DNA from 3 places in the Streptococcus sp. DTU_2020_1001019_1_SI_AUS_MUR_006 genome. Region 3 is predicted to be linked to each of the others. Evidence: predicted binding sites of a transcription regulator. Region 3 holds the regulator's gene; each other region holds the start of a gene.
The links. The regulator NrdR, encoded in region 3, represses ribonucleotide reductase genes. The targets are predictions, from matches to a motif close to ACACNATATATNGTGT.
Positions count from the first base shown of each region.

Region 1: nrdH (glutaredoxin-like protein NrdH) is a predicted target of NrdR. The motif match lies at 1,198-1,213, and genes of this name have one in related genera.
Region 2: nrdD (anaerobic ribonucleoside-triphosphate reductase) is a predicted target of NrdR. The motif match lies at 1,309-1,324, and genes of this name have one in related genera.

Region 1 covers NZ_CP135436.1:1,570,600-1,572,871, reverse strand. Annotated here, with positions in the region: gene nrdE (class 1b ribonucleoside-diphosphate reductase subunit alpha) at 1-797, opposite strand, end outside; gene nrdH (glutaredoxin-like protein NrdH) at 866-1,084, opposite strand; gene RRU92_RS07590 (phosphocarrier protein HPr) at 1,448-1,711, shown strand; gene ptsP (phosphoenolpyruvate--protein phosphotransferase) at 1,716-2,272, shown strand, end outside.
Region 2 covers NZ_CP135436.1:339,967-342,238, forward strand. Annotated here, with positions in the region: gene nrdD (anaerobic ribonucleoside-triphosphate reductase) at 1-1,249, opposite strand, end outside; gene RRU92_RS01745 (damage-inducible protein CinA) at 1,369-2,272, opposite strand, start outside.
Region 3 covers NZ_CP135436.1:831,204-833,475, reverse strand. Annotated here, with positions in the region: gene RRU92_RS04235 (DnaD domain protein) at 1-828, opposite strand, end outside; gene nrdR (transcriptional regulator NrdR) at 829-1,302, opposite strand; gene RRU92_RS04225 (GntR family transcriptional regulator) at 1,442-1,807, shown strand; gene RRU92_RS04220 (ABC transporter ATP-binding protein) at 1,811-2,272, shown strand, end outside.

The sequences.
Region 1 (2,272 bases), 740 kb from region 3:
GTTGAAAGGAAGGCGATGATGTCTGGGTGGAAGACATTGAGATAAACAACCCCAGCACCTTGACGTTGACCGAGTTGGTTAGAGTAAGAGAAGCTATCTTCGAAAAGCTTCATAACTGGTACGACACCAGAAGCAGCACCCTCATAGCCTTTAATAGGAGCTCCAGCTTCACGAAGGTTACTGAGGGAAATTCCGACACCGCCACCGATACGTGAAAGTTGAAGAGCTGAGTTGATAGAACGTCCGATAGAGTTCATATCATCTGTTACCTGGATCAAGAAGCACGATACCAATTCGCCACGACGCGCACGACCTGCATTCAAGAAAGAAGGAGTAGCAGGTTGATAACGTTGGTGGATAATTTCATTAGCGATATCAATAGCAATCGCTTCATCACCATCTGCGAAATAAAGAGCGTTAAAGAAGACACGGTCTTCCATGCTTTCAAGATAGTATTCCCCATCATTAGTCTTCAAAGCATATTGATTATAGAATTTATAGGCAGCCATGAAAGACTTAAATTGGAAGTTTTGATCTTTAATAAATTGAGATAGTTCTTCCAAAAATTCTGGACGGTATTTCTTGATAAATGCTGTTTCAATATAGTTATGTTCAATGAGGAAATTAATTTTATCCGTAATTGAATGAAAAACCATTGTATTAGGTACAACATTTTCTTTAAAGAAAGCTTCTAAAGCTTCCTTGTCCTTGTGAAGCATGATTTGTCCATTAACAGGACGGTTAATTTCATTATTAAGACGGAAGTAAGTCACATCTTCAAGTTGTTTTAATCCCATAAAAAATCCTTTATCTAATTACAAAAGAAAGGCTTCTAAGGTAGACATAGAAGCTTTTGTCCTGATTCTTAAGCAAGTTGTTTAAGTTTACCTGGTTGGAAACCAGAGAAAACTTCTGTCGGTGTCTGAATAATAGGAGCAGCACTAAAGCCAAGCTCTTTTACTTGATCAATGTATTCAGGTTGTTCATCAAGATTGATTTCTTTATATTCAACATTATTACTGTCTAAAAAACGTTTCGTCATTTTACATTGGACACAGTTGTTTTTAGAATATACGGTTACCATTTCTGTAACTCCTCTTTAAAAATTTATTACTTTCTTAGTATATCAGAAAAAAAAACTTTGTCAACTTTCTAAAACTAAATCTTGTGTACTTATTTTACTGATTTTACCAACAAACACAATATATAGTGTAGTATTAAAAAATAATTACAGAAAAAGCAATGATTTCATTATAGGTGTCTCGACAAAAACTACATACTGTGTTTTGCTAAATTTAATAGAAGATTTTCAGCAAGTTATCTGAAAGGAAATTGAAGAAAGTCCATAAAATACTTGAAAAATATCAATGAAGGTGATATAATACTAAATTGTAAGGGTTATCAGATATGTAACTCAACAAGAAAACTATTAAAGGAGAGTCAAACTATGGCTTCTAAAGATTTCCACGTAGTGGCAGAAACAGGTATTCACGCACGTCCAGCAACATTGTTGGTACAAACAGCTAGCAAATTTGCTTCAGATATCACTCTTGAGTACAAAGGTAAATCAGTTAACCTTAAATCTATCATGGGTGTAATGAGCCTTGGTGTTGGTCAAGGTGCTGACGTTACAATCACTGCTGAAGGTGCAGACGCTGATGACGCTATCGCTGCAATCTCAGAAACAATGGAAAAAGAAGGATTGGCATAAGGAAATGACAGAAATGCTTAAAGGAATCGCAGCATCTGACGGTGTTGCAGTTGCAAAAGCATATCTACTCGTTCAACCGGATTTATCATTCGAGACTGTTACAGTCGAAGATACAAATGCAGAAGAGGCTCGTTTGGATGTTGCTCTTGAAGCTTCTCAAAACGAGCTTTCTCTTATCCGCGAGAAGGCTGTAGGTACGCTTGGTGAAGAAGCGGCACAAGTATTTGACGCCCACTTGATGGTTCTTGCTGACCCTGAATTGATCGGTCAAATCAAAGAAACTATCCGTGCTAAGAAAGTGAATGCAGAAGCAGGTCTGAAAGAAGTTACAGACATGTTTATCACAATCTTTGAAGGCATGGAAGACAACCCATATATGCAAGAACGTGCAGCGGATATCCGCGACGTAACAAAACGTGTATTAGCTAACCTCCTTGGTAAAAAATTGCCAAACCCAGCTTCTATCAATGAAGAAGTAATCGTGATTGCTCACGACTTGACTCCATCTGATACAGCTCAATTGGACAAAAACTTTGTAAAAGCTTTTGTAACAAACATTGG
Region 2 (2,272 bases), 490 kb from region 3:
CAGAGTTAACTTCAACTCCATCTTCATCCTTCCATCCTTGAAGGAAAGAACGACAACCCATAGGAACCTTGAAGGAACCTGTCAACTCGACAATCTTATCATAAGACAAGACATCCGGGTACATGCGCTTAGTTGCACACTCAAGAGCCAACTGTTTGATGTCGTAGTTAGGTGAACCTTCCTCCAAGTTAAGTCCTCTTTTAAGAGTGAAGATCAATTTAGGGAAGATAGCTGTACGATGTTCTGATCCCAACCCCTTGATTCGAATGTTCAAGATAGCCTTTTGAATTTCACGTTCAAAACGACTGGTTCCTAGACCGAAACCAAGAGAGGTAAATGGCGTTTGCCCATTTGATGTAAAGAGGGTATTAATCTCGTACTCTAGAGATTGCATGGCATCATAGATATCTTTTTGGGTTTTCTTCCAGGCGTACTCCTCACGCTTGTCAGGTAGTACCCATTCCTCCGCATCTTTGAGGTGTTTTTGGTAATTTTTTTCTGCATAAGGAGCCAAGACTTCATCAATACGGTCTGCTGAACAGCCTCCATACTGACTTGATGCAACGTTGGCGATGATTTGAGATATCTGAGCAGTTGCGGTCTGAATAGACTTAGGACTCTCTACCTCAGCATTCCCAATCTTAAAACCATTTTCCAACATGCCCTTGAAATCAATTAAACAGCAGTTAGTCATCGGGGTGTAAGGGCTATAGTCCAAATCGTGATAGTGGATATCCCCTTTTTGGTGGGCATTAGCTACGTGCTTAGGAAGCATTTGAAGGCCGATGGATTTCCCAACAATCCCTGCAGTCAAATCACGTTGGGTGTTAAAAACATCACTATCTTTATTAGCATTCTCATTGACAACTGCCTGGTCTTTGTTGAGAAGTTTATGGATACTGAAGTTAATATCTGTTGCTTTTGAACGCTCAAAATCCCTTTGTGTCCGATAGGTGATATATTCCTCTGCCAAGGCATATTCTTTAGCTTCCAACAACTCGTGTTCTACGATATTTTGAATTTCATAAATCTTAACTCCCTTTGGAAAGCGACTATGAATTTCTTTGACAATACGCTCAGTCAGAGCATTAAGGCGCTTTTCGACTAAGGGTGTCACGTCCATAACCTTGTCTGCCGCCTTGTGGAGAGCCTTGTCAATCTTGTCCACATCAAATACAACACGTCTCCCATCTCGTTTCTCGACGAAGAGAGTTGGCAAAATTGTAATTTTTTCTTCTAGTGCAATCATATGCATGCTCTTTTCTAAAATGTTCTTTCTAAAAAGTATTATACCACTCTAAAAAGAAAAATCAATATCTTGTGTTAAAAATCCTAAAATTTTTAAAAATACACAAGATATTGATTATTTTATTTTAATTTGTAAAGTTTAAAGTCTTTGAATTCACTTTGAACTGGTTGATAACTTTCTGCCAGAAGCTGTTCTACTTCTGTCCAGAGAGCTGTTTTGGTATTGACCACAATCACTTTAGGCTGATTATCACGTAAATCATTGACAAGTTTGCTACGATTTGCATCAAGGCCAGTATATAATTTTGGTGATAGCAACTGACTAGCTGCTAAACGTTCACTAGTCTTATAACCATTCGTAAGATCATCCCATATATAAATACGATCGGTTGCCTGTGTTTGTCCTTTAACCGTAGTTTCTATACGAGTTCGTTCTTGATATTGTTCTGAGTGAAGGACATAGCGCGCTAGTAGAGGGGCCAAGAATAGGTAAGTCAGGGCCAAGATAGGCAGGTAAGCATTCCCTTTAAGGAAGATTGCCCATACCGAAGGGGCTTCGCTATATCTTCTACGACGACTCACTCCTTCTGTATCATTAGCACGAATTCGAGTCAATAGTAAAATAGACAAGAAAGGAAGCAACTCAGCTAGACGACTTCCATGGATCGGTTCAGTAGAGAAAATTTCCAAGCTTAGTGATAGTACAAGAGCAAGCGCAGCAAATATGGATAAGACGTATTGTTTGCTTGGTTTAGACTGGAAAAAGCCTGCAGACACCAGGGTCAATCCTCCAAGACCAATTGTTAACAATCCATAAAAAAGGAGATTTTCTAGCAAGACTGGATTGGACATAAAATTCAAACTATCAATTGGATAGAGAATTTGGCTAATGGCACTCCCGAAGCTCCCTTTGTAAACTGTGTAGTAACCGATTGGATAAAAGAGGAGTAAAAATCCTAGACCAACCGCAAGAAATTGATAAAAGCCGCGAGCCCAGTAACCACGCCCAATATTAAAGGCTAAC
Region 3 (2,272 bases):
CTGCTGGAGCAGGTCTCGTTCAGTCTGGGTAATACTTCCCTTGCGAGTCTGCTTGATTTCAGCAAGGAACTGCAAGGCTGTCTTTTTCTTAGCCTCTCGGATAATGGTTGCCTCCTTGGGACTAAAGTCAGAAGTCACAGGCTTTTGCGCTATCTTTTCACGGATGCGTTTGACAGAAATCACTTGCGACACTGCTGTCGCTTTGGCTACTTGATAAGTTTCAAACCAGGTCCACTTCTGCTCGTCTGCTATTGCAAACAAGGTCAAAACATCCGAAGTCTCATCTTGAAAACGAAGACCATCACGGGCCATGAGCTGACGGAAATGCTCCAAATCAAAATCATCTGCTGCTGGCTGACTGCTAGAGGTTTCTTGACTCGCAGACTCGGATAACTGAGGGAAAATTTGACTTAAGGCCACCGTGATAGGTTCCCCTTCAACACTTTCCTGTCTCATGGCTGCAACCGCACTATCCCCAATCATTTTTTCTAATAAGGTCCGATAAACTGTATGTTGTAAAAATTCTTGAGTTGATAAGGGAGAATGGAGTAACAAGTTATAGGCCTCCCCCTGCTGATAGAGGGTCACCAATTTCATAGCTGTTAGAGTTTTAAAAGCCTTTAAAAGGGTATCCATCCCAAAATTCAGATGGTTGAGCATAGCTGCAAAGATATGTTCCTTTTGACCACCATCCCAAAAAGTCACAGCATAAAGATAGAGGCTCAGCGCCTCCTGACCGATAATCGGGAGGTAGCACTGCACCATTGATGAGGTATCTTGCGACACCCGATTATTCTTTACAAAAGAAAAACGGTCATTTGGCTTCATTTATTTTTCCTTTTTCTTTTTAGAGGATTGTGTGATCTGCTGGAGTAGGCTTTCAAGCTCACTCACATCCTTAAAGCTACGGTAAACACTGGCAAAACGTACATAAGTAATCTCATCTAACTCTGCCAACTCTTCCATAACCAAAGAGCCAATAACCTCACTCTGAATTTCATTTTCATTGCGACTACGGAGTTTTTGTTCGATGCGATTGACCACCATGCCAATTTCATCACTGGACACTGGACGTTTCTGGGCTGAACGAATAATCCCGTTAAAGATCTTATCTCTTGAAAATTGTTCCCGTGTACCATCTTTTTTGACCACAACTAGTGTTCTCTCTTCAACACGTTCATAGGTTGTAAAACGATGCTGGCACTCTTCACACTCACGTCTTCTTCTGATTGTATTTCCTTCTTCAGCCTGGCGACTATCGATCACACTTGATTTTGTAGCGCCACATTTTGGACAACGCATGCCTTTCCCTCCTTGTCGTTTTCTTTTCATTATACCATTTTTTAAGAGATTCCCAAAATAATTCTCCTTTTGGCTTGACAAGTTTTTTGTTTTGTTGTATTATTGAATTAACACAAAGGTAATTAGAAAGGAGATCGTGATGTCTTGGACATTTGATAACAATAAACCCATTTATTTGCAGATTATGGAGAAAATCAAATTGCAGATTATTTCCCATAAACTCGAGCCCAATCAACAGCTTCCAACCGTTAGAGAATTAGCTAGCGAGGCAGGGGTCAACCCCAACACCATCCAGCGTGCCCTATCGGACTTGGAGAGAGAAGGCTTCGTTTATACCAAGCGGACGTCAGGACGCTTTGTCACAGAGGATTTGGACTTGATCCTCCAATCCCGTAAGCAACTGTCAGAAGAACAGTTACAACAGTTTGTAACAGGCATGGTAGAATTTGGCTATGAAAAAGAAGAACTACCGACTGTTGTGAGAGATTATATTGAAGGAGTTTAAACTATGACCTTGTTAGCATTAGAAAATGTGTCAAAATCCTATGGAGCAAGCCCTGCTCTTACAAATGTTTCCCTTGAAATTCCAGCTGGAAAAATCGTTGGCCTCCTTGGCCCAAACGGTTCTGGAAAGACAACCTTGATTAAACTAATCAACGGCTTACTACAGCCAGAGGAAGGGCGTATCCTCATCAATGGCATGGAGCCAAGTCCAGCAACTAAAGCGATTGTTTCTTATCTCCCTGATACGACCTACCTCAACGAGCAGATGAAGGTCAAGGAAGCTCTCACTTATTTCAAGACCTTCTACCAAGATTTCAATCTGGAACGTGCTCAAGGTCTTCTTCGTGACCTTGGTATTGATGAAAATAGCCGTTTCAAGAAACTCTCAAAAGGGAACAAAGAAAAGGTTCAGTTGATCCTTGTCATGAGTCGTGATGCTCGTCTATATGTTCTTGATGAACCAATC